DNA from 3 places in the Rhizobium sp. NXC14 genome. Region 3 is predicted to be linked to each of the others. Evidence: riboswitches for the same ligand, from Rfam matches in the RefSeq annotation. Region 3 holds a riboswitch; each other region holds the start of a gene.
What was found. Region 3 has a riboswitch for thiamine pyrophosphate ahead of thiC (phosphomethylpyrimidine synthase ThiC). Riboswitches for the same ligand answer to the same signal wherever they lie in the genome.
Positions count from the first base shown of each region.

Region 1: another riboswitch for thiamine pyrophosphate. It lies ahead of thiM (hydroxyethylthiazole kinase); the one in region 3 lies ahead of thiC (phosphomethylpyrimidine synthase ThiC).
Region 2: another riboswitch for thiamine pyrophosphate. It lies ahead of NXC14_RS20435 (ABC transporter permease); the one in region 3 lies ahead of thiC (phosphomethylpyrimidine synthase ThiC).

Region 1 is NZ_CP021032.1:635,080-645,022, reverse strand. Features, by position in the region: gene NXC14_RS27380 (aminotransferase class V-fold PLP-dependent enzyme) at 1-380, opposite strand, end outside; gene NXC14_RS27375 (RidA family protein) at 514-1,026, opposite strand; gene NXC14_RS27370 (ABC transporter permease) at 1,075-1,944, opposite strand; gene NXC14_RS27365 (ABC transporter permease) at 1,944-2,885, opposite strand; gene NXC14_RS27360 (ABC transporter substrate-binding protein) at 2,968-4,494, opposite strand; gene NXC14_RS27355 (DUF1349 domain-containing protein) at 4,719-5,303, shown strand; TPP riboswitch at 5,437-5,533, shown strand; gene thiM (hydroxyethylthiazole kinase) at 5,579-6,382, shown strand; gene thiE (thiamine phosphate synthase) at 6,379-7,014, shown strand; gene thiD (bifunctional hydroxymethylpyrimidine kinase/phosphomethylpyrimidine kinase) at 7,011-7,820, shown strand; gene NXC14_RS27335 (GNAT family N-acetyltransferase) at 8,036-8,515, shown strand; gene NXC14_RS27330 (glycoside hydrolase family 3 N-terminal domain-containing protein) at 8,540-9,562, shown strand; gene NXC14_RS27325 (ABC transporter substrate-binding protein) at 9,605-9,943, shown strand, end outside.
Region 2 is NZ_CP021030.1:4,180,550-4,190,492, reverse strand. Features, by position in the region: partial or broken gene NXC14_RS20450 (acyltransferase) at 1-916, opposite strand, end outside; gene NXC14_RS20445 (ABC transporter substrate-binding protein) at 1,006-2,016, opposite strand; gene NXC14_RS20440 (ABC transporter ATP-binding protein) at 2,027-2,893, opposite strand; gene NXC14_RS20435 (ABC transporter permease) at 2,890-3,696, opposite strand; TPP riboswitch at 3,857-3,970, opposite strand; gene soxR (redox-sensitive transcriptional activator SoxR) at 4,302-4,772, shown strand; gene NXC14_RS20425 (SDR family oxidoreductase) at 4,897-5,667, shown strand; gene NXC14_RS20420 (metalloregulator ArsR/SmtB family transcription factor) at 5,771-6,112, shown strand; gene NXC14_RS20415 (LysR family transcriptional regulator) at 6,190-7,083, shown strand; gene NXC14_RS20410 (formate dehydrogenase subunit gamma) at 7,218-7,697, shown strand; gene NXC14_RS20405 (NADH-quinone oxidoreductase subunit NuoF) at 7,694-9,250, shown strand; gene fdhF (formate dehydrogenase subunit alpha) at 9,449-9,943, shown strand, end outside.
Region 3 is NZ_CP021033.1:244,257-254,199, reverse strand. Features, by position in the region: gene NXC14_RS29225 (AAA family ATPase) at 1-47, opposite strand, end outside; gene NXC14_RS29220 (DNA repair exonuclease) at 47-1,315, opposite strand; TPP riboswitch at 1,579-1,710, shown strand; gene thiC (phosphomethylpyrimidine synthase ThiC) at 1,805-3,637, shown strand; gene thiO (glycine oxidase ThiO) at 3,640-4,626, shown strand; gene thiS (sulfur carrier protein ThiS) at 4,623-4,820, shown strand; gene NXC14_RS29200 (thiazole synthase) at 4,822-5,595, shown strand; gene NXC14_RS29195 (thiamine phosphate synthase) at 5,592-6,227, shown strand; gene NXC14_RS29190 (HAMP domain-containing methyl-accepting chemotaxis protein) at 6,503-8,338, shown strand; gene NXC14_RS29185 (ATP-binding cassette domain-containing protein) at 8,604-9,410, opposite strand; gene NXC14_RS29180 (ABC transporter permease) at 9,423-9,943, opposite strand, start outside.

The DNA of each region.
Region 1 (9,943 bases), on a different replicon from region 3:
GCAAGCCGGATCGCCTGGTCGACCGGCGCGCCGTAGCTTACCATATGGCCCATCTGCACCAGCACCTCGTTCCTCTCCGGCACGGCGTCCGGCAGTTTCTCGATCGCCAACAGATTGTCGCCGGTGATTGCGCCGGCGACGGCAAGCGAAATTCCGGCCGAGCAGGAGGCGGTGACGAAACCCGCCTCGCCGCCGGTCAGCCGGGCGATGACGCTGCTTGCCTTGCGCTGCAAGTCGTTAATTTCGACGAAGTGCGGCAGGATCGCTGTCATCGCCTCGATCGCCTGCGGAACGACGATCGAGGCGCCGAGGCTGGTCATCGTGCCGGACACATTGATGACGGGACGAAGGCCGAGCGAAGGTCTGATATCATCGGGCATGAAGATCTCCGGAAGTCTGGGAGGAAGGGCAGAACATGGCGCTGCCATGTGGCAGTGTCGAGCAGCCGGGGGAAGGATGCGTGCTTAAATAGAAAAAAGTCATCCGAAGACCACTCTAAACACGAAAACACGTTCAGCAATGCAGGGCGACGATGGCCTCGATCTCAACGGTGATATTGCCGGGCAGCGAGCCGAAGCCGACGGCCGAGCGGGCATGTTCGCCGGCTGCGCCGAACACGGCGATCAACAGATCCGAGCAGCCGTTGATGACGCTCGGATGATCCTCGAACTCGGGCACGGCATTGACCATGCCGAGCAGCTTGACCACCCGCCTGACGCGGGAGAGATCGCCAAGCGCCTCATGCATGACGGAAAGCAGGTTGATGCCGGTCAGCCGCGCATGCCGGTAAGCTTCCTCGACACCAACGCTGCCGCCGACCTTGCCGGCATGCAGGAAGCCATCGGCCTCGCGCGGCCCCTGGCCTGACAGATAGAGCATGTTGCCTTCTATCACATGCGTCACGAAATTGGCGATCGGCGGCGGTGGCGGCGGCAGCGTTATGCCGAGCGCGGCTAACCGTTGGTAAGGCGAGTTCTCGACCTTGCCGGCGGCGGCGGGGAACTGATTCACGCGAACTCCTGTCATGCGAATTTCGATTGGCGGATTTGGATTGGGCGACCTCTGGTCGGCGGATTAAAGGTCCTTGCGAAGTCTTGGATCGAGCATGTCTCTCAGGCCGTCGCCGACCATCTGCAGCGACAGCACCGAGAGGACGATCGCCACGCCGGGGAAAGCCGTCATCCAATCGGCCTGCCCGATATATTGCCGACCGGCAGCGATCATCGTTCCCCAGGTCGGCACTTCGGGGCTGACGCCGAGGCCGAGGAAGGAGAGGCCGGCTTCGGCAAGCATAGCGCTGGCAAAGAGGAAGGTGGCCTGTACCAGGATCGGCGACAGCAGATTGCGCAACACGTGTCGGGTCATGATATGGAAGGTCGAGATGCCAAGCGCCCTCGCCACCTCGACATAGGGCAGCTCGCGGATGACAAGCGTCGAGGCACGGACGATACGGGCAAGGCGCGGCGAGTAGACGATCGACAGCGCAATGATGACCGTCGTCAAGGACGGGCCGAGAGCGGCGACGAGGGCGATGGCGAGCAGGATATCCGGAAAGGCCATCATCGCGTCGATCAGCCGGGCGATCGGCGTATCGAGCTTTTGAAAGAAGCCGGCAAGCAGGCCGAGCGTCACGCCGATGGCGGCCGACAAGGCCACAACAGCCGCACCGACGAGCAGCGACAGGCGGCCGGCGAAAATCGTGCGCGAGAAGACGTCGCGGCCGAACTCGTCAGTACCGAAAAAGAAGATCTCGCTCGGCGGCTTCAGCCGGTTGACGATGGAAAGCTTCGACGGCGAATAGGGCGCGACGAGCGGCGCGAAGACTGCGAGCAGCACGAAGACCACCAGGATCAGCAGGCCGAAGGCCACTGTCCTGCGCTTCATGAGGCGGCGGACGAACTTGCTGCCTTCGCTTTCGACAGGTTTGATTGCGACATCCGCCATCAGTAGCGCACCCTCGGATCGACCAGCAGGTAGAGCATGTCGATCGCAAAATTGATCAGCACGTAGAGGGCGGCGATGACGAGCAGCGCCCCCTGGATGACGGGATAGTCGCGGCGCAGCACCGCCGAGACCACGAGATTGCCAACCCCGGGCAAGCCGAAGACGGTTTCGGTGACGACAGCGCCCGAGATCAGCACGGCGGCGGTCAGGCCGAGCACCGTCAGGATCGGGATCAGCGCATTCTTCAGAGCGTGCTTGAGGATGACCTTACGCTCGATTAGCCCCTTGGCGCGCGCCGTGCGGATATAATCGTCGCCGAGCACATCGAGCATCGAGGCACGGGTGAAGCGCAGGATCAGCGCCGAAGAGACGATGCCGAGCGCAAAGGCCGGCAGCGTCAGATGATACATCCGGTCGATGAAAGTCGAGCCCGGGCCGCCATAGCCGGAGACCGGGAAGAGATTGAATCGGACAGCGAAGAACTGCATCAGGATGAGACCGAGCCAGAAGCTTGGAATACTGGCGGCGAACATGGCGAGGGTCGTTGCCGCCTGATCAATGAAGGAACCACGCCGATAGGCGGCATAGATGCCGATCGGCAGGGCGATGATGCTGGCGATGGCAAGCGAAAACAGCGTCAGGAAGAAGGTCGGTTCGGCCCGGTCGACGAGTGCTACAGTGACCGGCATGTTGAGGAAGATCGACTGGCCGAGATCCCCCTTCAGCAACTGGCCGATATAATAGACATATTGCAGCCCGAGCGACTGATCGAGGCCGAGCCGAGCTCTCAGATCGGCAATATCCTGCGGCGTCGCATCGGGGCCGAGCATGACGGCGGCTGGATCACCCGGCGTCACGCGCACGATGACGAAGACGATCGTGACGACCAGGAACATCACGACGATCATGCCGAACAGGCGTTGGAGGATGTAGCGTATCATGAATGCCGGCCTTCAATCCCTTGCAGATGCGGCAGAAAAGATGACCGGTACCGGTCCCGAAGGGCGGCACCGGCGGTGTTGCTTACTTCTTGATCGAGGCGTTCCAGAAATATGGCCACGGAGCCGGATCGACGCCTTCGAGCTTGATCGACTTCGCCGAGACGGCGTTGAAATCGCCGATCTTCATGAAGGGTGCGTCTGTATAAACGGCCTTCTGGACATCGGCCCAGAGCGCCACGCGCTTCTTCGGATCGACTTCGGAGGTGAAGGCATCGACCGCGGCCTTGCGGGCCGGCGTGTCCCACCAGCCGGGCGAACTCGTCGACAGCGAGCCGATGAGCGCCGGCTCCGGCAAGAAGGGGCTGTGGGTAATGTAGATATCCCAAAGCTTCGGATCGGTGCGACGCTGGGTTAGCGTCGCCCAGTCCACGACCTGCATATCGACGGTGAAGCCTGCAAGTTTCAGATATTCGGCGGCGACCTGCGCCATCTTGTAATGGAACTCGTATTGGCGGCTGGTCAGGATGCGGATCGGCTCGCCATTGTAGCCGGCTTTCTTGGCGGCAGCGGACGCCCCTTCCGGATCGGCGACATTATAGGCGCCCTCGGCGCCGGCATCGGTCGACCAGGCAAAGGACTTCGGGTAGATGGCCCCGTCGAGCGCATAAAAATCCCTGCTGCCGAAGGCCGCCGCCAGCATGTCTTCCATGCTGAGCGCCTGCCGGATCGCCTTGCGCACCTCGACGTTGGCAGCAGCACCTTCCTTGGTGTTGAAGACGAAGACAGGATAACCGAAGGGCTTCAGCATTACCGGTTGCGAGGCGGTCGAGGCTTTCAGCTTGTCGTAGGATTCGACAGGAATCGAGTCGACATAATCATACTGGCCGGAAACGGCGGCCTCGACGCGGGTGTTCGGGTCCGGCACCGGCACAAAGCGGATTTCATCAAGATATTGATGACGCGCGCCGCCATAGCCATCGCTCTCGCCGCTGCGTGGCTTGTACCCATCGAAGCGGACAAGCTGGATATACTGGTCGGCTTTCCGTTCCTTCAGCATATAGGGACCGGTGCCGATGAACTCCTTCATCGGCTCGTCCTGCTTTTCGGACGGGATGATGATGGCCGCCGAATTGTTGAAGGCAAGCAGCGAGGTCAACGGCGCATAGGGCTGCTTCAGCGTGATCGTAACCGTCGAAGGATCGGTAGCCGCGATCTTGTCGATAAAGCCGGCCACCTGCTTGCCCCGCGAGGCGATCTTCATCCAGCGGGTAAGCGAAGCGACCACATCCTCGGACGTCATATCGGTATTGTCGTGGAACTTGACGCCAGTCCTGAGCTTGATCGTATAGGTTTTGCCGTCGGCGCTGATCTCGGGCAGGCTTTCGGCGAGAAGCGGCGTGACGTTCCAGCTCTTGTCGAAAGTGTAGAGCGTCTCGAAAATATGCTGGGTGACGATGCCGACGAGATCGGCCGTCGACGACATCGGATCGAGCGTCGGCGGCTCGCCGATCGTCGCGACATTGATGACGCCGCCCTTTTCCTGGGCAAGCAGGGTCGAAGGCAGGGCGACGAACGCGGTTCCGAGAAGGAATGCGACGAATGTTTTCATATGAGAGCTCCCGATTTAGTTCCACAATTATGTAATTCATCTTTTTGTAACAGAATAGAAGCTGGAGCTATCGTGTCAAGCATGAGTGGTCGATTATGCAGCCGCGGATAGCGCGTTGCCGGAAAAGCACCATCTTCAGCTGCGCTAGTTCTCCGCACGGGGCCTGCGTGGTACGCCAAGTGAGACGACTGCCCTGCGGCAAGATTAAAGGAAGGGAGAAGCGAATGAGCATCGACTTCAATGACGGGAAATGGCTGAACGAGCCGGGCAGCTGGCACGCCGACGAAACCGGCCTGACGATGACGACAGGCGAAAAGACCGATTTCTGGCGCGAGACCTATTACGGCTTCACCCGCGACACCGGCCACTTCCTCGCCTTTCCCACCGGCGACAGCTTCACCGCACAGATCCGCGCCCAGGGCGAATTCCGCACCCTCTACGATCAGGCAGGCCTGATGGTACGCATCGACGAGAGCCGCTGGGTGAAAACGGGCGTCGAATTCACCGACGGAGAAGCCTTCCTCAGCACCGTCGTCACCGACGGAAAGTCAGACTGGTCGGTGTCGCAGCCCTTCAAGGAATTGGAGGATTTCCGCATCCGTGTGACGGTCGCAAACGGCGCCGTGCGCATCCAGGGCTCCCGCGACGGTAGCCGCTGGCCGTTGCTGCGGTTAGCACCCTTCCCGGCTGCCGATCGCTATGAGGTCGGGCCGACAGCCTGTACGCCGGAGCGAAGTGGTTTGAGGGTTCGATTTTCGGAGTTTTCAATCAGCCCGGCGATTACGACGGGGCTGCATGATTTGAGTTAGGCAAAATTGGATGCCGTCAGGATTGCGCTGGGAAGGCCTCCAGCAATGTCCACGCCCAAGGGCAGCCGCTCCGAAATACCGGAATACTCACTTTCGGAGTGACAGCCGCGCCATTCTCTGCGAAAAAGAGCGTGATGAGAGACAGGGGCGTTCGTCGACAGACGGGCTGAGAAGAACCCTTCGAACCTGAACCGGATAATGCCGGCGGAGGGAGTCGCTCGGGGCATCGCCGTAAGAGCAGCGCCCCGCGCCCGCCCCCGCCTGAAAGGGGCACCATGCAGAGCAAGATCACGTCGGGAGCCATGCTGAAGGCGATGCGCGAAAAGCCGCCGCTCGTTCAGTGCATCACCAATTATGTCGCGATGAATATCGCGGCCAACGTCCTGCTGGCCGCGGGCGCTTCGCCCGCCATGGTGCATGCCGCCGAAGAAGCCGGCGAATTCGCCGGCATCGCCAATGCTTTGACCATCAACATCGGCACGCTCTCGACGCAATGGCTCGAAGGCATGCAGGGGGCTGCCAAGGCCGCCAATGCGGCGGGCAAACCCTGGGTGCTCGATCCGGTGGCCCATTACGCCACGGGCTTCCGCCGTGCCGCGTTGGCCGACCTTCTGGAGCTTCGCCCGACGATTATCCGCGGCAACGCCTCCGAGATCATCGCGCTTGCCGGCGGCGAGAGCCGTGCTCAGGGCGTCGACAGCCGCGATCCAGTCGAACAGGCGGAGGGTTCGGCACGGCGGCTGGCGGAGAGGCAGCGGGCCATCGTCGCCGTCACCGGTGCTGTCGATTTCGTCACCGATGGCGCAAGGGCAGTCCGTATTGCGGGCGGATCGGCCCTGATGCCGCAGGTCACCGCGCTCGGCTGCTCGCTCACCTGCCTCGTCGGCGCCTTTGCCGCGACCGCGCCCGAAGATCTCTTCGGCGCGACTGTCGCCGCGCTTGCGACCTTCGCCGTCGCCGGCGAAGATGCAGCGCTCGGCGCCGCCGGCCCGGGCTCCTTTTCCTGGCGCTTCCTCGATGCGCTGGCTGCGATCGACGCCGAAACGCTCGATGCCAGGGCAAGGGTATCGGTCGCATGAAGCGCTTCGACCTTTCGCTCTACCTCGTTCTCGATCCTGATCTCTGCGTCGGGATCGGGATGGTCGAGACCGCGCGCCTTGCCGTTGCCGGCGGCGCGACGATGGTGCAACTGCGCGACAAACAGGCCGGCACGGCCAGGATGATCGAGACCGGCCGCGCCTTGAGAGAGGCGCTCGTTGGAACCGACGCCCTGCTCATCGTCAACGACGATGTCGAGGCGGCCATCGCCATCGGCGCCGATGGCCTGCATATCGGCCAGGAGGATATGGATGCGCGCACGGCGCGCGGGATGATCGGACCCGGGATGATCCTCGGCCTCTCGGTCGAGACCGAGACACTTGCCGCTGCCGTCGATCCCGGTCTCGTCGATTATGCCGGCGTCGGACCGGTGTTTGCGACGCCGACCAAGGCCGATCACAAGCAGCCGATCGGCTTTGATGGGCTTGCTAGGCTGGTGACGGCCTCGCCGGTGCCGTCCGTCGCCATCGGCGGCCTCAAGGCGGAGCATGTGGCCGAAGTGTTTGCAGCCGGCGCCGAAGGGTTAGCCGTTGTCTCCGCCATTGCGGGCACGTCGGACCCCGAAGCGGCCGCCCGCCGCATCGCCGCAGAAATCCGAAAGGTCCGCCCATGATCCGCAACGTTCTCTCCATCGCCGGCTCCGACCCCTCGGGCGGCGCCGGCATCCAGGCCGATCTCAAGGCGTTTTCCGCCCGCGGCGTCTACGGCATGGCGGTGCTGACGGCGCTGACGGCGCAGAATACCCAAGGCGTCAGCGGCGTGCATCTGGTGCCGCCGCAATTCGTCGCCGACCAGATCGATGCCGTCTTCGCCGACGTGCGAGTCGACGCCGTCAAGATCGGCATGATCGCCAATGCCGGCATAGCCGAGGCTGTCGCCGCAGCCCTTGCCGATCGACGGGGAATCCCCATCGTTCTCGACCCGGTGATGATCGCCAAGGGTGGGGTCGCCCTGCTCGCACCCGAAGCGGTCGACGTGCTGACCCGGCGGCTGCTGCCGCTAGCAACCCTCCTGACCCCGAACCTGCCCGAGGCCGCGGCCCTGTTGCACCAGCCGGTCGCGACCAATCGCGATGAGATGGCGGCGCAGGCCGAGCGGCTGCGCGCGCTTGGCCCCGCCGCCGTATTGGTCAAGGGTGGCCATCTCGGCAGCGACGAGAGCCCAGACGTGCTTGCCACGGCCGACGGCCTGCACTGGTTCGAGGCCAGGCGAGTGCCGACGAAAAATACGCACGGCACTGGCTGCACGCTCTCCAGCGCACTGGCCGCCGAGCTTGCCAAGGGCGCATCGGCCGAGCAAGCCGTCGCCATTGCGAAGGATTACCTTGCCGATGCAGTCGCCGCCGCCGGCAGTCTCACTGTCGGCTCCGGACATGGCCCGGTGCAGCATTTTCATGCGCTTTGGAAGCACGGCGAATAACCGATCCCGCCGAAACGCGCAGGCTCAGGATTACGAGAGAAAAACGGCCCGGCCTCCCCCGGGCCGTTTTCATTCGCGCCAGCCGGCGCTGATCCGAAGCTGGGCGCACCGCTCCGTTTGAAAAATCCCCGTTGACAAGGCCAGTTAGATAGCCAAGTCTATGACATTAAACGGATATATATTCCGCTATAAAGGAATACCTGGAGGAGAGACAGGTGCCAGACCTGCTTGTGAGCTTATATTCCAACAGGCTCGCCGACCTGAAAGAGCGGGCCGACAATGTCCGCGCCTCCATTCGTCCGGCTCTTCCTCCAGAATTGCACCTAGTCGTCAACTGGGTTCGCGAACGATTCAGCGAGAAATGGGCAAGCGAGGTTTCGGTTGCTTTTTCCCGCCAACCCGTCGCCTGCCAGATTGCCATCGACGGCGGCAAGCTGCTCGGCTTTGCCTGCTATGACACGACGGCCCGCGGCTTCTTCGGCCCAACCGGCGTCGATCCCGAGGCGCGTGGCAAGGGCATCGGTCTCGCGCTGTTTTCCGCCTGCCTTCAGACGATGAAGACGCTCGGCCATGCCTATGCCTTCATCGGCGATGCCGGGCCTGTCGATTTCTACGCCAGCACCGCGGGTGCGATCGCCATCCCTGCCCCCGACAAGGGCATTTACGAAGGCATGCTGCGAAGCGCGCCGAAATGACCAGCTGATACCGGAGTTCCAGAAGTGTCCTCGACCCCGCTCGCCCTTTTTGTCGGTCTCCCGAACCCTGCGATTTCGGACGACGAATTCGCCCTGTTTCGCGAGACCAATCCGCTCGGCCTGTTCGTCGGCCGGCGCAATCAGCGCGAGCCGGAGCAGACAAAGCGGCTGATCGAACGCTTCCGCGAAGCCGTCGGCCGAGAGGATGCGCCCGTCTTCACCGACCAGGAAGGCGGCCGCGTCCAGCATCTCGACGCCGGTCCCTGGCCGCTCTTCCGCAGCTTCGGCCAGTTCGCCGAACTGGCCCGCCGCGATTTCGATCTCGGCCAAAAAGCACTGCGCCTTTCCTCCCAGGCCATGGGCGCGATGATGACGGAACTCGGCCTTTCCAGCGGCTGCTCGCCCGTTCTCGACCTCGTCTTTGAGACGACGAGTGCGGTCATCGGCGCCCGCTCCTTCGGCCCCGATCCCGACTTCATCGCTGCCCTCGGCCGCGAGGTGGTCGACGGGCTGCTAGAGACCGGCAACATGCCGGTCATGAAGCATATTCCCGGCCACGGCCGCGCCACGCTCGACTCCCACAAGGAGCGTCCGGTCGTGGATGCCAGCCGTGAGACGCTCACCGCCACCGATTTCAAGCCTTTCGTCGCACTGAAGGATACGCCCTGGGCCATGGTCGCCCATGTCGTCTACTCGACCTACGATGCCGAATTGCCGGCATCCGTCTCGCCTGTCATGCACGACGTGATCCGCAAAGAGATGGGTTACGAGGGCGTGCTGATCTCCGACTGCATCTTCATGCAGTCGCTCACGGCCACCTTGCCGGAACGCGTTGCCCAAGTCCTCGATGCGGGCTTCGATATCGCCCTCCACAGCCACGGAGACGTCAGGGAAAGCGAAGCCGCCGCCAAGGCCGCCCGCCCGCTGACGGACGCCGCGCTGAAGCGTATCGCCGCCGGCAAAGCCCGCCTCGGCAATCTCAAGATCGACGTCCGCGCCGCCCATGCCGAGGTGGAAGATATGTTTGCCAGCGTGCCGGCCGCCTGACCGGCAGATCATTTTTCACGCATAAGAAAAGGGGAATGGAACATGAAAAAATATCTATTTGCAGCCGCCGCACTGACGCTGCTTTCGGGATCCGCCATGGCGCAGGCGATCCTGACGGCGAATATCGAACCGGCCACGACCTGGGTTCGCAACTTCAACCCGTTCAACCAGACCTCGGCGCGCCAATCGACGCTCGATTTCATCTATGAGCCGCTGGTTATTTTCAATCGCTTCGACAGCAACAAGCCGGTCTATCGCCTGGCCGAAAGCTTCAAGCTCTCCGACGACCTGAAGAGCATCGACTTCAAGCTGCGCCCGAACCTGAAATGGTCTGATGGCAAACCGCTGACGGCAGCCGACGTCAAGTTCACCTATGATTAT
Region 2 (9,943 bases), on a different replicon from region 3:
TGAGTGAAACGAGCGCTGTTGCAACGGCCAGTGGGAAGACCGGAAATCCATAGGGGATGTGAAGCCAACCGTAACCTTCGGCCGAGCCGCCTGGGGATATGAGGAGGCGGTAAGCGGCAACCGCGACGGCGAGGAGTGCCGCGGCGTCGAACCAGGGAGATCGTCTTGCGGGCAACATCACTTCGATGCCGGCGGCAAGCGCGCCGAGCGCGAAGACAGCAAAGAAGCCGATCGGATTATAGTTGGGCATCCATTCCTTCGCTCCACCCTGAAGGCCATATGCCCAGCCGCGCCCGATATCATCGAGCGCAAAGAGCCTCAGGATCATCAGATGGGCAAGAAGGACCACGGCAATGACGCAGAGCCAGGCGGCGCGGGCGAAGAACGGACGTTGCCGCAGCAGCGGCAAGCGAAACAGCACGAAAAAGCCGACCGGGAGGAGCACATAGCTGGTGACCTCGAAGGGAATGGACCAGAGCGGCCCATCGGCTTCGACGGGAAAAAACGTGCGCCAATGCCACTGGCTCATGAACAACAGTCCCGAAATATAGCGGACGACGAGTTCCGGCGTCAGCGGCAGGGCAAGCAGCGTCAGGCTAAGGACGAAGCTGACGCTGGTGGCGACCCAGAAGCCCGGAGCGATGCGCGCCAACCTGCGGATGGCGTAGTGCCCAAGGCTGGGCATGGCGCCGCCGGCGTCGAGAGCGTGCCAGAAGGGGCGGGCAAGCAGAAAGCCGCTGAGCACAAAGAAGATGGCGACGCCGAAATTGCCGAAGCGGAGGACGTTTGCCGTTGCCGCAAATTCATCCGGAATTCTGCGCATATCCAGCCGGAGCGCGAGATGGTGCGCGAGCACCAACAAGCAGGCCATTGCGCGCAGAAAGTCGGCTCCGGCCAGTCTGTCCTGTGCTCGCATGTCGTTCCCCGCCCTGCCCGATTCGGCTCAAACCGCCCGGGCGCAAAGAATTGCCTGGGAAGACCGCCTCGGCAAGGCCCCGGGCGGGCTCAGCCGAGGAGTTCGTTGGTGTAATAGGTGGAAAAGTCCGGCTTCTCCTTGAGCACGACGCCATTCGCATCGACGAGAATGCCGTTCTCGACCAGGAAAGCGCCGATGGCATCGGCCTTTGCCGGATCAAGCGTGCCGATCACGCCGGCTTCGGATCTCAGGAAATGGCCTTCGATCAACGCCTTCTGAGATGCTCTTACCAGTTCCGTGTTCATCAGCGCACCGTTACTTCCTGATATCAGCAGGTCGCAGGCTTCGTCGGGATGATCGATGGAGTAGACGTAGCCTTGACGCGTGGCCTGGATGAAGGCGCGCGCGTGTTCTCGACTGGCAGAGAGATAGGCGTCACTGGAAACGATGACTGTCGTCTGCTCGTCGGGAATGCCGTAATCGGAATAGTGGAAGCGGCTGATCTTCCGATTCTCCAACTCAGCGGCGATGCCCTCCCAGGTGTAGATCTCCAGCGTGAAGTCAATCGAGCCATTGTCCAGCGCCTCATAGGCGGAGGTGCCGAGGGTGACGGTCTTGACGTCGCCCTTGCCGCCGTCATTGCGGATCATCGCCGAGACCAGCGCGCTTTCCCAAGTGCCGCCGAAGCCTCCATAGGTCTTTCCATCGAGATCTCTAGGGCTCTTGATGTCGTCCCGCCCGCCCTTGAAGATCAGGCGTGCGGTTTCCGTCTGGACGACGCCGTAGACCATCTTCACGTCACCGCCGCCAGCACGCTGCGTCAGGGCCTCGATCTCGCTACTGATGCCGAAACCGGCGACCCCGTTTGATACCAGCGTGCCGGCACTCGTGTCGGTAAAGGGTAGAATTTCGACATCGAGGCCGGCGGCCGTGTAGAAGCCCTTCGCCTTGGCGACGTAGATGCCGATGTGGTTGGTGTTGGGCGTCCAGTCGAGCGCGATACGAACCTTTGCGGGCGCCGATTGAGCGAAGGCGACGCGGCCGGCGAGGCTTGTCGCGATGGCGGCGAGCATCGTCTGGCGGCGGGTGAGAAGCGGCATGGTGACCTCCTCAGGTCTTTAGAGCATGACGCCGAAAAGTCCGGTTTTCGAACGACATCAGACTCCAACTCTTTAAATTGGAACAGGATTCAGATTTTGGGCCGACCGGCCTAAAACCATCCTGTTCTAGCGGATGAAGCAGGGTTTGCAGGATTTCGGTCTCGATCGCCTGGGCCGCCGGCGAACCGAGATCGGCAATGCTTCTCGGGCGGGGCAGGGGAACGCGGAATTCGCGGATGACACGCGCCGGACGGGCAGACAGCACGTAGATCCGGTCGGAGAGGAAAACGGCCTCGCGAACATCGTGGGTGATCAGCAGCGCCGTCCAGCGATGTTCGGTCCACATGCCTTGCAGCCACTCCTGGATCTGCGTGCGGGTTAGCGCATCGAGCGCGCCGAAGGGCTCGTCGAGCAGCAGCATGTCCTGCTCCTGGATGACGGTGCGCAGCAGCGCAGCACGTTGGCGCATGCCGCCGGAAAGAGAGGCGGGGTAGTGATGTTCGAAGCCGGCAAGGCCGAACCGCTCGAAGAGGGGCGCGACAGCGGCGCGGGCAGCCCGGCGAGCCATGCCCTTCACTTCCAGGCCGAGCGCGGCATTATCGATGATCCGGCGCCAGGGCATCAGCGCATCGCGTTGCGGCATGAAGGCAAAGGAATGCGGCGTCTGTTCCAGCGCTGCACCGTTGAAAAGCATGGCGCCGGAATCGGGTCGCAGCGCCTGTGTCAGCAGTCTCAGCACGGTCGATTTTCCGGAGCCGGATGGGCCGACGATCGAGACGAACTCGCCGTCTGCGACGGCGAGCGAAATGTCGTCTAGAACCTTCATGCCGTCGAAGGACTTCGAGATGTTGCGCAGCTCAAGCATCTGACCGGTCATCGGCGCCGCTCCTGGGATGGCTGCCAGGGCATGACGAAACGCTGGATAACCAGCGTCAGCGCGAAGAGGCAGAGCGTCAACAGAGCGCTGACGATCACGGCGGCGAGCACGAGATCGGGACGGAAATTGTTCTTGGCGTTGAGGATATAGATGCCGAGGCCGCTTGCAGCGCCGGCATATTCGGCAAAGATCGCACCGACGACGGCATAGGTGATCGAGATTCGGAGGCCGGCGAAGAAATAGGGCAGGGACGAGGGAAACCGCGCCAGGCGAAAAATGCGCCAGCGGCTCGCTTTCATCGAATTCAAGAGCTCGGCAATGTCGCGATCGGTCGCCTCATAGCCCTGAAGCAGGGCAACAAGCAGCGGAAAGAAGGTGACGAGCGCCACCAGCAATATCTTCGGCAAAAGGCCGAAACCGAACCAGAGGACGACGAGAGGCGCGATCGCCACCAGCGGCAAAGTCTGGCTGGCGATGAAGATCGGCAGCATTGCCCGGCGCATGAAGGGCATGAAATCCATCAGGATCGAGGAGACGAAGGCGAAGGCGAGCGACAGGGCGAAACCACCGAGTGTCGCTCCGAGCGTCGGCCAGGTGTTTGCTATCAGCGCCTCTCGGTTCAGCCAGCCCTGGACAAGGATACGCGAAGGCGCCGGCAGAATGGACGGTTTGATACCGGAAAGATCGACATAGAGTTCCCATGCCGCCAGAAAAGCAAAGCCTGCGAGCAAGGCGGGCATTGCCCGGTACACGGCGAGATAGAGCGTCGCAAGGCGCGAATCCGATGGTCGTGGCGATGTCATCGGCGTTCGGTTTCAGGCTTTCGCCGGGCCGTTCGCGCAAACCTGTCGAGGGCATCGGTGTCGATGCGCAGCCTGCCGCGATTTGGGGCGGTTGCCTTGAGGGCATCGATAGGGATGCCGACGGAATTGCCGGACGTCCGGTAGAGTGACACTTGCGCGCCGGAATACATTTGGACCTCGCTCCGCTGGCATTACCCAGATCAGCTTAGAAGGGTCCGGAGGCTTGCGCCTCACATCTCAGCCCCGGCGACACGGAGCTCCCCTGTTATTTCGGCGAAAACTATCATCGGGGTTTTCTTGCCGCAACCGCAAAATTGCAAACCCGTCCGCCCGGTCGGATGGGGCGCAGATAAAAAACACCCGGACGGAGGTCCTGTCCGGGTGTTTTCCGAGGTTCCGTACCTGCCGGGAACGGACCCCGAGCGCTTGTCTTTCAGGCGGCAATATCGGCAGGGGCGATCGGCGCGGGCCGGGCAAGCGCCGACGCCATCATTTCAGCTTGTATCGACCGGATGATCTCACTGACGCTCCTTCCTGCGCCTCGTGCTTTACGGCCGGGGAAGCAGCGGTTATAAAACCTCAACTAATATTGAGGTCAATAGGCGATGAATAGGATTTCTGCCACGCCGCTCGGCAGGCTTCTGACGGTCGGCGAAGTGGCGCAACGCAGTGGTCTTGCCGTCTCGGCGCTACATTTCTATGAGGCCAAGGGGCTGATCTCGAGTATCCGCACGCGCGGCAACCAGCGGCGCTACGGACGCGATGTCCTTCGCCGGCTCGGCATCATCAAGGTGGCGCAACGTGTCGGCATTCCGCTTTCGGAAATCCAGACGGCATTTGCCTCCCTGCCGCAGGGGCGTACGCCGACGATTGCCGACTGGCAGACGCTGTCGGCGCGCTGGAAGGATGAACTCGACACGAGAATCAGACGGCTGAGCCTGCTGCGAGACCGTCTGACCGGCTGCATCGGCTGCGGTTGCCTGTCGATCGAAAGCTGTCCGTTGCGCAATCCCTTCGATCAGCTCGGCGAGGAAGGGCCAGGCGCACGGCTGCTGGAGACCGAAATCGAAGTATGAACTTTCAGCGAAGAGCGCCAGCCTCTGGCGGAAAGATGATCCCTGCCTTTCTTTCGGTCGGCGCGCTCATATGTTAAGGGCGAATGGCGCAACAGTCGGCATTGTCCGCGAGGAGGACAGCTTCGTGTTCCATCCGAGACTATTCGAGAATCGCAATGTCATCGTAACCGGCGCCGGGCGGGGCATCGGTCTCGAAGTGGCCCGGCAGTTCCTGGACTGCGGCGCGAAGGTGATCGTCCATACTGGACGCAAACCGGGGCGCGATCTGCCGGATTTTCTGCTGACGGCTGAATCCGAAAGACGGGCGCTGTTGCTGCACGCCGATTTCACTGCCGCTGGCGGCGCTGCGCAATTTGCCGAAAATGCGCTTACCTTTTTCGACAAGGTGCATGTGCTCGTCAACAACGCCGGCACTATGCTCGGCCGTTTTCCAGCTGCCACACTGACTGACGCAGATTATGAGGCGATTGTGCGTTTGAACCAGACGTCGGTGGTGGCGCTGACGCGTGCGTTGCTGCCGGCATTGAAGGCGGCGGAAGGCGCTGCCATTGTCAACACCGTTTCAATTTCCGCGCTGACCGGCGGCAGTCCCGGTTCTTCGATTTATTCTGCCTCGAAAGCCTTCGTTTCGACCTATTCCAAGGCGCTTGCCCGCGAGCTCGCGCCGGATGGCATCCGCGTCAATTGTGTCTCGCCCGGAACGATCGAGACGGATTTCCACGAGCGCTATTCCTCCCGCGAAAAGCTGGAGCAGACGAGAAAGACTATTCCCTTGCAGCGGCTGGGCACAGCGGAGGATTGCGCTCCCGCCTATCTGTTTCTGGCGGCGCCCTCGCTCTCCGGATACATTACCGGCCAGGTCCTCGAGATCAATGGCGGCCAGCTTATCTGCTGATTTAGTTAGACCTTTTTTGACATTTCTTCACTTTTGGCAAATTCGTGTGTGCGAATATGCTATTGTGCTGATCTGCCTTTTTGCTTCCCTTCCGAGATGTCGAATGCCATTGCCCAAGCCCGAGCCGGGAATGTCCGGTCAGGAACTGCACAAACTCGCTGGAAACGCTCGTGAGGCGAGCGATCTGCTGAAGGCGCTGGCGCACCAGACTCGACTTCTGATTCTTTGCATACTCGCGACCGAGGAGCGGACGGTGAGTGAAATCGAAAACATCCTCGGCATTCAGCAGGCAATGGTCTCGCAGCAGCTCGCGCGTTTGAGGCTCGAAGGTCTCGTCAATACGCGCCGTCAGGGCAGGCTGGTCTATTACCGTATCGGTAATACAAACGTGCTTGCCTTCCTTGAATCGCTCTTCGATCTTTTTCCGGCTGCTGAAAACAATTAGTACCCGCCCTTGCGGAGCACGGTTGCTGCGTCGAAGATAGCTGATCCGGATGATTTCGCGCCGGATCGGGAGACCGGATGATCGACAAGCTGGAATTTTTCATCGCCCTTGCCAACGAAAAGCATTTCGGCCGCGCCGCGGAGGAGTGCGGGGTTTCCCAGCCGACGCTTTCAGCCGCGATCCGGCAGCTCGAGGATCAGCTTGGTGTCATGCTGGTGCAGCGCGGCTCGCGCTTTCAGGGGCTGACGCCGGAGGGCCAGCGCGTCCTGGAATGGGCCCGGCGCATCGTCGGCGATGCCCGCACCATGCGCGAGGAGATGCGCGCGGCCCGCCGCGGACTTTCCGGCCATATTCGCCTTGCCGCCATTCCGACGGCGCTCGCCATGCTATCGCGCATCACCACGCCCTTTCAGGAACGACATCCGGGAGTGACCTTCTCGATCGTCTCGCGGAACTCGCTGCAGGTGCTGAGCATGCTCGAAAATCTCGAAATCGACGCCGGCATCACCTATCTCGAAAACGAGCCGCTCGGCCGGGTCACCAGTGTTCCGCTCTATGCCGAGCGCTATCATCTGATCACTGCTGCAGGCAGCCCGCTGTCCGATCGCGACAATGTGACCTGGAAGGAGGTCGGCGATCTTCGGCTTTGTCTATTGACCGCCGACATGCAGAACCGCCGCATCATCAACCGGCATCTGACGGAAGCCGGCGCCACTGTGCATCCGACGCTCGAATCCAATTCGATGATCGTGCTGTTCTCGCATGTCAGGACCGGACGCTGGGCGAGCATCATGCCGCGCAACGTGGCGAAATCATTTGGTTTTCCGGTGGAGATCCGGATGATTCCGATTGTCGAACCGGAAGCCCACCATCTGGTTGGCCTCGTCGCACCCTATCGGGAGCCCTTCACCCCGCTCGTTTCGGCCCTGCTGCACGAAGCGAGAGTGCTCGTGCGGGATGAGGAACTCTGATAGAAAAAACCTATCAATCCACGAGATAGCTTTATTGATCGTCATCGGCTTCCCTGAGATGTTGTCTGCACGATGGCGCTCGGCTGGGGAGGCCTGCCATCCCGAAACGAGCGAGCCGCCGGGAGGGCTGCCTGATGACCATTCATATCGCCCAAGGCGATATCGCAGCGCGTACGCGGACCATCGTCGCCGACCTTCGCTTCCTTGAAGGACCGCTGCTTCCCATTCTGCACGAGGTTCAGCGAGAATTCGGTTATGTGCCGCAGGAAGCCCTGCCTGTGATTGCGGAGGAACTGAACCTCTCGCGCGCCGAAGTGCACGGGGTGATGACATTCTACCACGATTATCGCGACCATCCCGCCGGCCGCCATGTGCTGAAGCTCTGTCGCGCCGAGGCCTGCCAGTCGACGGGCGGCGACGCGTTGGCCGATCGCGTCAAGGCGCTGCTCGGGATCGATTTTCATCAGACGACGCTCGACGGCGCCGTGACGCTGGAGCCGGTCTACTGTCTCGGCCTTTGTGCCTGCGCCCCGTCGGCGATGCTCGACGGCGAGGTTTATGGCCGCGTGGACGATCAGATGGCGGCGGAACTCGTTGCGGAGGCACGTCGATGACAGTCAAGATTTATGTTCCGCGCGATGCCGCTGCGCTGGCGCTCGGGGCCGAAAAGGTGGCAAAGGCGATTGCCCAGGAGATCGCCGCCCGCGGCTTCGATGCAGAGATCGTGCGCAACGGCTCGCGCGGAATGTTCTGGCTGGAACCGCTGGTCGAGGTCGAGGCCGCCGGCAAGCGCATCGGCTACGGGCCGGTGAAGGCAAAGGATGTGCCTGCTCTGTTCGACGCCGGAATGCTGAACGGGAGCGGCCATCCGCTCTGTCTCGGGGAGGTTGAAGACCTCCCGTTCCTGAAGGAACAGACCCGCCTGACCTTCGCCCGCTGTGGCATCACCGACCCGCTTTCGCTCGGCGATTATGAGGCGCATGGCGGCCTTGCCGGCCTTCGCCGCGCCGTTTCGATGACGCCTGCCGAAATCGTCAAGGAAGTCACGGATTCCGGCCTGCGCGGACGCGGCGGCGCCGGTTTTCCCACCGGCATCAAGTGGAAGACCGTTCTCGATGCCAGCGGCGAACGCAAATATATCGTCTGCAACGCCGATGAGGGCGATAGCGGCACCTTTGCCGACAGGATGATCATGGAAGGCGATCCCTTCGTCTTGATCGAGGGCATGGCGATTGCGGGGCTTGCGACCGGCGCCACGAAGGGGTTCGTCTACACCCGTTCGGAATATCCGCATGCGATCGCTGTGATGAGCGAGGCCATCGGCATTGCCAGACAGGGCGGCATTCTCGGCCCATCGGTGCTTGGCTCGGGCCGCGCCTTCGATATCGAGGTGCGCACCGGCGCCGGCGCCTATGTCTGCGGTGAAGAAACGGCTCTCTTGAACAGTCTCGAAGGCAAGCGCGGCATCGTGCGCGCCAAGCCGCCGCTGCCGGCGCATAAGGGCCTGTTCGACTGTCCGACCGTCATCAACAATGTGATTTCACTGGCCTCAGTGCCTGTGATCATGGAGAAGGGCGCCGCCTTCTACCGCGATTTCGGCATGGGCCGCTCGCGCGGCACCATTCCGCTGCAGATCGCCGGCAATGTCAGATATGGCGGGCTTTATGAGACCGCTTTCGGTCTTTCGCTCGGCGATATCGTCGACAGGATCGGCGGCGGAACGAGGACCGGCCGGCCGGTCAAGGCGGTTCAGGTCGGCGGGCCGCTCGGCGCCTATTTCCCGCGGGCGCTGTTCGATACGCCTTTCGACTACGAGGCCTTCGCCGCCAAGGATGGGCTGATCGGCCACGCCGGCATCGTCGTCTTTGACGACACGGCCGACATGCTGAAGCAGGCGCGTTTCGCCATGGAATTCTGTGCCGTCGAAAGCTGCGGCAAATGCACGCCCTGCCGCATCGGTTCGACGCGCGGCGTCGAGACGGTCGACAAGATCGCGCGCGGCATCGAGCCGGAGAAGAACCGGGTACTGCTTGGCGATCTCTGCAATACCATGAAATTCGGGTCGCTCTGTGCGCTTGGCGGCTTCACGCCCTATCCCGTGATGAGCGCCATGACGCATTTCCCGGAAGATTTTTCGCCGGCACCGGTCGTGGAGGCGGCTGAGTAATGGTTTTTTATTCGAAGTTGCCCCTCACCCTAACCCTCTCCCCGCCTGCGGGGAGAGGAGACGTGCCACGAGGGCGCGTATCGAGTGAAGGTGGTGCGGCATACCCCTTCGCCCCGCTTGCGGGGAGAAGGTGCCGGCAGGCGGATGAGCGGCATGCCTCAAGGCGCCCGATACTGAAATCTAGCGGAGGTGCAATCCATGTCTCTCATCCATGAAATCGACTACGGCACTCCCGCTTCGAAATCCGAAACCATGGTGACGCTCACCATCGACGGGCAGCAGATCAGCGTGCCGGAGGGCACCTCCATCATGCGCGCCTCAATGGAAGCCGGCATCGAGGTGCCGAAGCTCTGCGCCACCGACATGGTCGATGCCTTCGGCTCCTGCCGGCTCTGTCTTGTCGAGATCGAGGGCCGCGCCGGCACGCCGGCCTCCTGCACGACGCCGGTGGCGGCAAACATGGTGGTGCACACGCAGACGGGACGATTGAAGGATATCCGCCGCGGTGTGATGGAGCTTTATATTTCCGATCATCCGCTCGACTGTCTCACCTGCGCTGCCAATGGCGATTGCCAATTGCAGGATATGGCCGGTGCTGTCGGCCTCCGTGACGTACGCTACGGCTATGAGGGCGACAATCACGTCAAGGCGCGCAGCAACGGCGACATCAATCTGAAATGGATGCCGAAGGAC
Region 3 (9,943 bases):
TCGGTGAACTTGCCATAGCGGGTGAGATCGAGGCGGCGCAGACGCATCAGCTGTCTCCCCGATCCACCGCCTTCATCCGGGCGGCGATGTCCTCGGCGCCATCGGCGAGAAGGCTGTCGATGAAGCGTTCAAAACCCGCCTCGTTCTGGCCGGCAAATGCCCGGCTTTCGGGCGGCAGGTCGGCAAGCAGGTCCCGGACCATCTCCCTGACATCGTCACGAAAACCGCCGCGGGCCATGACCTCGTCGCGCATCAGCGCGCCGAGTTCGACGACGGGATCGGCGGCGGACGCGTCTGCGGGGATCGAGGGCGCTTCGAAGGCGAGTTCCAGCTTCTCGATCCACGTGCGGCCGATCAGGTCGCTGCGCCGCTCGGCTTCCGTCTGCATGAGATCAACATCGCGCCGCAGCTGCCAGGAGAGCGGCGTGCGGCCGGAAAGCCTGAGACGTGCGACAAGATGCGGCGAAGCCGTGCGGTCGCGCTGCGCCATCAGGGCCGTCTCGACCATCATGGCCGCCTCACGCCAATCATCGACACCTGTGAGGTCGACATTGACGCGCTCGAACTGCGCGATGCTGGTGCGCCGCTCCTCGACCGTCACGGTCCGGTCGTCCGCCACGGTCACCAGCGACACGGTCTTGACGCCCGCTTCATTGATGTCGCGGCCCTGCGGCATGCCGGGCATGATGACCGTCGCCGTGCCGGGATACTGGCTGCGCTGGTGGAGATGCCCGAGCGCCCAGTAATCGAAACCAGAGGCATGCAGGTCGAGCACGTTGCAGGGCGCATAGACATCATGTCCGGCCGATCCGGCCAGGCTCGTATGCATGATGCCGATATTGACGGCATCCGCCACCGGCGGCTTGAACTTCGGCAGCAGCGGGTCCGGGGCTTGCGGTTTCGCAAAGCTCAGGCCGTGGATCGCGACCGACAAGCTGCCCTTCGTGGCCTCCACGATCTCGGCATGGCCGCCGAAGATCTTCACCGTATCAGGCATCACCAGTTCCCGAGCGATCTTCGACATGGCATCGTGATTGCCGCGGATCTTGAAGACGACAATGCCCGCCCGGTGCAGCCGCTCCAGCTGACTCGCCAGGAAGCGCGCCGTCTTCATCGACGTCTGCTCCCCGTCGTAGAGATCGCCGGCGATGACAAGCGCGTCGACCTGCTCCTCAAGGCAAAGATCGACGATCGCGACCAACGCCTGCCGGCTGGCGTCACTGACGAGATCGGCCAGCTCTGCGTTGCGAAGTGCGAGAGAGCGCAAGGGAGAGTCGAGATGGAGATCGGCAGTGTGGAAAAAACGATAGGCCATGAATACAAGAATGGTGTTGCGATAGAGTGATCCAGCAGGCGCCTGACAAATAAACGGACGTTATCGCCCGTCAGCAAAACATGAGACCATGCCACGAATATTCAGAGCATGGACGGCAGCGTCCTGGCGAGTGAAATGGGCCGGCGGAGCCGGCCCATCCACAATCAATACAGCTCTATCGGACTGGCCGCCGACTCAAAAGGTCCGGATGGGAACGCGTGAGCATTGGCTTGACATCAGGGCCGCAGCGGTCTTTGATGCCGAACATTCACCAGGGGTGTCCCGGCAAGGGGCTGAGATTCTGCTGAACAATACGGCTTTGCCTGTTGTGGCGCAGTGACCCGTTGAACCTGATCCAGTTCATACTGGCGTAGGGACGGTGCAGACGCTGCGGCTGTCGGGCGGATTTCGCTTTGTCGCATGAGGCGTCTTTCCATCATTCCAACACTGGAACTGGGTCTCCAAACGTCAAACCTTGGAGCCTCGCCCATGAATATCGTCGCACCCAAGCTTACTCCGGTCGTCACCACCGGCCCGCTTCCGGCCTCGACCAAGATCGCCAAGCCCGGAACGCTCTATCCTGATCTGCGCGTGCCGATGCGCGAAATCAGCCTTCACCCGACCTCCGGTGAACCGCCGGTCACGGTCTATGATTCCTCCGGTCCCTATACCGACCCGGCACATACGGTCTCGATCGACGCCGGGCTGCCGCGTCTGCGCGAGAACTGGATCAGAGCGCGCGGCGATGTCGAAGCCTATGTAGGCCGGGTGGTGAAGCCTGAAGATAATGGTTTTGCCGCAGGCGATCGGCTGACGCCGGAATTCCCTATTCGCAACACGCCGCTGAAGGCAAAAGCAGGCCGCGCCGTCACGCAACTCGCCTATGCGCGCGCCGGCATCGTCACGCCGGAAATGGAATTCATCGCCATCCGCGAAAACCTCGGCCGGCAGGCCGCGAAGGAGGCGCTCGCGCGCGACGGCGAGAGCTTTGGCGCTGATATTCCCGATTTCGTGACGCCCGAATTCGTGCGCCAGGAAATCGCAGCCGGCCGGGCAATCATTCCGGCCAACATCAACCACCCGGAATCCGAACCGATGATCATCGGCCGGAATTTCCTGGTGAAGATCAACGCCAATATCGGCAACTCGGCGGTCACCTCGTCGATGGCGGAAGAGGTGGAAAAGATGGTCTGGGCGATCCGCTGGGGCGCCGACACGGTTATGGACCTTTCCACCGGCCGCAACATTCACAACATCCGCGAATGGATCATTCGCAATTCGCCGGTTCCGATCGGAACGGTGCCTCTCTACCAGGCGCTTGAAAAGGTGAACGGCATTGCAGAGGATCTCACCTGGGAAGTCTATCGTGATACGCTGATCGAACAGGCCGAGCAGGGCGTCGATTATTTCACCATCCATGCGGGCGTGCGGCTTGCCTATATTCCGCTCACCGTCAATCGTGTCACCGGCATCGTCTCACGCGGCGGCTCGATCATGGCCAAGTGGTGTCTGCATCACCACAAGGAGAGCTTCCTCTACGAGCATTTCGAGGAAATCTGCGACATCTGCCGTGCCTATGACGTCTCCTTCTCGCTTGGAGACGGCCTTCGCCCGGGCTCGATCGCCGATGCCAATGACGCTGCGCAATTTGCCGAGCTCGAAACCCTCGGCGAACTGACCAAGATTGCCTGGGCCAGGGATTGCCAGGTGATGATCGAAGGCCCTGGCCACGTGCCGATGCACAAGATCAAGGAGAATATGGACAAGCAGCTCAAGGTCTGCGGCGAGGCTCCCTTCTATACGCTCGGACCGCTGACGACCGACATCGCACCGGGCTATGATCACATCACCTCCGGCATCGGAGCCGCGATGATCGGCTGGTTCGGCACGGCCATGCTCTGCTACGTCACGCCGAAGGAGCATCTGGGCCTGCCCGACCGCACCGACGTCAAGACCGGTGTCATCACCTACAAGATTGCCGCGCATGCCGCCGACCTCGCCAAGGGCCATCCGGCCGCCCGCATCCGTGACGATGCGCTGTCGCGGGCGCGGTTCGAATTCCGCTGGGAAGACCAGTTCAACCTCTCCCTCGACCCGGATACGGCGCGTTCCTTCCATGACGAGACCCTGCCGAAGGAGGCCCACAAGGTGGCGCATTTCTGTTCGATGTGCGGCCCGAAATTCTGTTCCATGCGCATTTCCCACGATATTCGCGCCGAGGCGCAGAAAGAAGGACTGGAAGCCATGGCCGCCAGGTATCGCGATGGCGGCGACCTCTACATGCCGGTCGCCGACGCTGCGAAAACGCTTGCCGGAGAATGACGATGCATGTTCTCGTCAAGGGGGCCGGCGTTGCCGGCCTCACCGTTGCCTGGCAGCTCCATCGGCACGGTTTCCGGGTCAGCGTCGCTGAGCAAGCCGAACAGGTCGGCGCCGGTGCTTCCGGCTTTGCCGGCGGCATGCTGGCTCCATGGTGCGAAAGGGAAAGCGCAGACGAGCCGGTCCTGGCGCTCGGCCGTCTTGCCGCCGATTGGTGGGAGGCAGCGCTGCCCGGCCATGTCAATCGCCGGGGGACGCTTGTGGTGGCGGCCGGGCGAGATGCCGGCGAACTCGACCGCTTTTGCCGCCGGACAAGCGGATGGGAATGGCTGGACGAGCCGGCGATCGCGACGCTTGAACCGGATCTCGCCGGCCGCTTCCGCAGGGCATTGTTCTTCCGGCAGGAAGCGCATCTCGATCCGCGGCAGGCGCTCTCCGGGCTTGCCGCCGGACTTGAGGAAGCTCGCATGCGCCTCACATTCGGCGTCAGGGGCGATGCCGACCTTGCCCGTTACGATCGCGTGATCGACTGCACCGGGGCTGCCCAGATCGGCCGTCTGCCCGGATTGCGCGGCGTTCGCGGAGAGATGCTTTGCGTCGAAACGAACGAGATCTCTCTCTCCCGTCCCGTTCGCCTGCTGCATCCGCGCCACCCGATCTATATCGTGCCGCGCCAGCGAAATCGCTTCATGATCGGGGCGACGATGATCGAAAGCAACGACATCGGCCCGATTACCGCGCGTTCGCTGATGGAGTTGCTGAATGCCGCCTATACCCTCAATCCTGCCTTCGGCGAGGCACGGGTTACGGAAACCGGGGCAGGCGTGCGCCCGGCTTATCCCGACAATCTGCCGCGGGTGACGCAGGAGGGGCGCACCTTCCATGTCAATGGCCTCTACCGTCATGGCTTTTTGCTGGCGCCGGCCATGGCAGGGGAGGTGGCGCGGCTTCTTCTTGGAAAAGACAAGCACTCGGAAAGGAAGGCATCATGACCTTCATCATCAATGGCGAGGAACAGGAGGTCGCGGCCGCGACGCTCGCGGATCTTCTTCTCGCTCTCGACTACGAAGGCGAATGGCTGGCGACCGCAGTGAACGGCGAGCTGGTGCACCGTGAGGACCGCGGCGATTTCAGACTCGGAGAACGCGACCGCATCGAAATTCTCTCCCCCATGCAAGGTGGCTGAGATGCTGAAACTTTATGATGTTGAAGTCCGCTCCCGACTGCTGCTCGGCACCGCCCGTTATCCGTCTCCAGCTATCCTTGCCGAGGCGGTCAAGCGCTCGAAGACCGAGATCGTCACCGTTTCGCTTCGCCGCGAAGCCATCGGCGGCAAAGCGGGCGGCGCCTTCTTCGACCTGATCCGCGAGCTTGGCGTGCATGTGCTGCCGAATACGGCCGGATGTCACAGCGTGCAGGAGGCCGTGCTGACGGCGAAGATGGCGCGCGACGTCTTCCGCACCGACTGGATCAAGCTCGAAGTTATCGGACATCACGATACGCTGCAGCCTGACGTCTTCGGCCTTGTCGAGGCGGCCCGCATCCTGACCGGCGAGGGCTTTCAGGTCTTCCCCTATACGACCGATGACCTTGTCGTCGCCGAAAGGCTGCTGGAAGCCGGCTGCCGCGTGCTGATGCCCTGGTGCGCGCCCATCGGTTCCGCTCAGGGGCCGCTGAACCCGATGGCGCTGCGAGCGTTCCGGGCGCACTTTCCGGATGTGCCGCTGATCATCGATGCCGGCATCGGCCGCCCGTCTCACGCCGCCACCGTAATGGAGTACGGTTATGATGCCGTCCTTCTCAACACCGCCGTTGCCGGCGCCGGAGATCCCGCCAGCATTGCCGAGGCGTTCGCGCTTGCAATCGATGCCGGCCGTCTGGCGCATGGCGCAATACCGCTGGAGCCACGCGACATCGCCGTCCCATCCACTCCCGTCATCGGCAAGGCAGTCTTCTCATGAAGCTAGACCCCTTCTATCTCATCGTCGACAACGCCGAATGGGTCGAGCGTCTCGTGCCGCTCGGCGTCAAACTCGTCCAGCTGCGCATCAAGGATTGCCCGGACTCCGTGCTTGGCGAGCAGATCCGGCGATCGAAGGCTGCCTGCGCGGCAGCGGCTTGCCAATTGGTCGTCAACGACTATTGGAAGCTGGCGATCGATGAAGGATGCGATTTCGTTCATCTCGGCCAGGAAGACCTGATGGCCGCCGACAGGAATGCCATTCGCCGCGCCGGCCTGAGGCTCGGCCTATCCACCCACGACGTATCGGAGCTGGAGACGGCGCTGGCCGCCGAGCCGGATTATGTTGCGCTCGGGCCGGTCTGGCCCACGATCCTCAAACAGATGAAATGGGCGCCGCAAGGCGTTGAACGTCTTTCCGACTGGCGCCAGCGTGTCGGCGCGATACCGCTCGTCGCCATCGGCGGGATCACCGCCGAACGCGCGCCGCTGGTATTGGAAAAAGGCGCCGACAGTGCTGCCGTGGTCACCGATATCACCCGCAACGCGGATCCCGAGGCCCGCACGCGACAGTGGCTGGCCGCGACCGCGCCGTGGCGGCGCGCGAATGAGGTATCACCGGTGACCTCTTGATACTGAAGCCGCAAAGCGCGTGGAGACGGAAGCGGATCGACGGCACAGTCAGGCACGAGGCCGTTGCCGGCCGAGCCTTTCGATCACACCTGAGTCGCCACTAACATACCCTTGATAGCAGCGAAGAGCACTTTGCTACGCTTCGTTTGTAAGCGACATAAATTATTCAAGCAGCGACGGCCGAACTATTTAAAGTTAATCCTAAATTAGCGACTCGCGCGAATTCTTCAGGTTATCTGAGCTGTATAGCCCGCCCTAGAGTACTGGAGAATTGTATGAAACGCCCCACCGTCAAACAGACCCTTATTGCCGTTTTGTCTGTTATCTGTGCCTTCCTGATTGTTCTATCGTATAATTCCCTCAGCACAATCTCGACACTGAATGACAGCGCTCAGCAGATTGGCGGCTTCTGGATGAAGCGGATGATCACTGCCAGAGATATCAAAGGCAACTTCTCTGATCTGAAGCTCGCCTATGCGCGCTACCTGTTGGAGGCGTCGCCGGAGAAGCGGGCCGCCGAGGCGAAGCTGATCGACGAGACGAAAGCCGCAGTCGAGCGGGCAATCCAAGAGTATGTGGCGGGCGTCCGGACGGAGAAAGGTCGCGAGCTGATCAATGACGTCAAGTCAGGGCTCAAGAAATATAGTGAGCTCGCCGGGCAAATGGTCCAACTGCAGGACAACGGCAAGACCGCCGAGGCAAGCAGTCTCTTTCGGCAGAACATGGAGGCACAATCTGATCTGGTGAGCCAGGAGATTGCGGACCTGGTGGCCTTCATTCTCGGACAGACCGAAACATATGTGACCACAAGCAATGCAACCGCGGGCAACGCGTTCACGACCACGGCATTGATTGCCACCCTTTCTATTCTGGTCACCTCTGCCGGAGCGCTCTTTGCCGTCTTCGGCATCGCCAATCCGATCCGCCGAATTGCCTCTGCCATGACGATCCTCTCCGACGGAGATCTGCAAAGCGAAATTCCCTACGCTGGGCGTGGCGACGAGATCGGGGCAATGGCAGGAGCAGTGGAGGTGTTTCGACAGAACGCCATCAATGTTCTTCGACTGGAGCAGGAAGCAACTGCATCGCGAAGCCAGTCGGAGGCGACGCGCGCTGCCGCACAGGAGCGCGCCGAACGGGAAGCACAGCAGTTGCGCTTTGCGACAACTACGCTTGGCGATGGATTGAGACGCCTTGCGGGCGGTGACGTTTCTTTCCAGTTGGCGGAGCCGTTCGCTCCGGAATACGAGGCGCTGCGTGGGGATTTCAATGCTTCGCTTCGACAACTCGGCACAACCATTGGTGCTGTACTGCAGACGGTGCACAGCATTGACAACGGAACATGCGAAATCGCGTCCGGTGCGCAAGATCTCTCCAAGCGGACCGAACAGCAGGCAGCTTCCCTGGAGGAAACTGCGGCAGCCCTCGATGAGATTACCGCCAATGTGACGACCGCCTCGAAGAGAACCGAGGAGGCTCGCACTGTCGCCCAGGTGGCTAATGTCAGTGCAGAACGTTCTGCTGCCGTTGTGTCTCACGCCGAACAGGCGATGCGGCGGATAGAGGAAAGCTCGGAGCGGATATCAAGCATCATCGGCGTCATTGACGACATTGCTTTCCAAACCAACCTCCTGGCGCTGAATGCTGGCGTCGAGGCAGCACGGGCCGGCGAAGCCGGCAAAGGTTTTGCGGTTGTTGCCCAGGAGGTTCGCGAGCTTGCCCAGCGCGCAGCGACGGCGGCGAAGGAAATCAAGGGCCTTATCCAAAAGTCCTCCGCCGAAGTCGGCACCGGCGTAAGACTGGTTCTCGAGACTGGCCAGTCGCTGAACGAAATCAGCGAGCAAGTGTCTCAAATCAATCAGTTGATGGACGCAATTGCTACGTCTGCGCGTGAACAGTCCACCGGACTTGCCGAAATCAATACGGCCGTCAATCAGATGGACCAGTCCACTCAGCAGAATGCCGCGATGGTCGAGCAATCCACCGCAGCGGCCGCTTCCTTGTCGGCAGAGGCGAGCAGACTGCGCGAACTGGTCAATCAGTTCACTCTCGACCGTCAACCCCCTCGGGCCGTTGAGCCTAGACACAACGTCCGCACCATGGCGGCGTGATCACGATCAGGTGCTTGTCCTGATGTAACCGGGTACGAGAACCAACAGCGCCTTGTTCTCTCCGCAGGCAACTCTTTAAGGGGTGGATCAAGAAGGGCGCAAGGGGTTCTCGGCGCGCGATTTCACGACCCTTCTTTCAAAGCATGCTTGACGTGGAGGATGGTGATCGCAACGGTTCCCACAACCATCGGAACAGCAACAAGCATGATCGCTGGATCGACATGGAACCCAGGTCGCATTGTCAAACGAGTTGCAGTCTCCTACGTCACTTTCGCTCATTGGCAAGAAACTGCCGAAACCGCTCGGATCGCGGACGGCTGAAGAGTTCAGCAGGCGTGCCCGTTTCTTCCACAACACCTTTGTGAAGAAACACCACTTTGCTGGACACGTCGCGCGCGAAAGCCATTTCGTGCGTCACGACAAGCATCGTCCTACCTTCCTCGGCAAGGGAGCGCATAACCTTGAGCACTTCGCCGACGAGTTCGGGATCGAGTGCGGAAGTCGGCTCGTCAAATAGCATTACCTTTGGGCGCTGGGCCAGTGCGCGAGCGATTGCAGCGCGTTGTTGCTGCCCGCCGGAGAGGTGCGCTGGATAGAAGTTTCGCTTGTCGGCGATACCAACCCGTTCGAGTAGAGCTTCGGCTTCGGCAACGCATTCCGCGCGGTTTCGCTTCTGTACGTGCACCGGCGCTTCTATCACATTCTCCAGGATGGTCAGATGCGACCAGAGATTGAAGCTTTGAAATACCATGCCGATGTGTTCGCGCATGCGATCGACTTGCCTGCGATCAGCAGGCTCCGTTCGATGTCCGACTTTCTTCAGAGAATATATCTCGCCGCCGATGCTGATTTCTCCGCTGTCGGGGACTTCAAGCATATTAAGACATCTGAGCATCGTGGACTTTCCGGAGCCGGATGAACCGAGAATGGAAATCACATCTCCCTCATGCGCTTCCAGCGAAACCCCCTTCAGGACTTCCAACGGGCCGAAGCATTTGCGAAGGTCCTTGACCGAAACGGCAGCGCTCTTGTTTTTGTTGTCGCTTGCCAGAACTGTTCCCCTGTCAGACATAGTCACTCCCGTCTAAGATTGCAGCCGTATGCGCATGTGCGGCGAAAGCCAAAAGTCGATCACCATGAGCATCCGGGTGACGATGAAGTTGATCGCGAGATAGATCGCGCCTGCGACAATGAAGATCTCGAAAGCGCGGAAGCTGTCGGCGATTAGTTTTCCAGCAAGGCCGGTGACTTCCATGATCGTAATGACAGACGCGAGGGCTGTTGCCTTGATCATCAGGATGATCTCGTTGCCATAGGCGGGCAGCGCATGCCTGATGGCGATTGGCAGGATGATTCGTCTGAACAGGAGAACGCTCGACATGCCGCAAGCGCGTGCCGCCTCGATCTCCGGGCTGGAGACGGCCCTGAGGCCACCGCGGAAAATTTCGCTGCAGTAGGCGGCCGTGTTCAGAGTAAGCGCCAGCACCGCACACCAATAGGGCTCGCGAAAGAACCACCAGAGCCCGAGGTCTTGCAATCCGTGCCGAAACTGGCCGAGACCATAATAGATCAGGAACATTTGGACGAGCAGAGGCGAACCTCTGA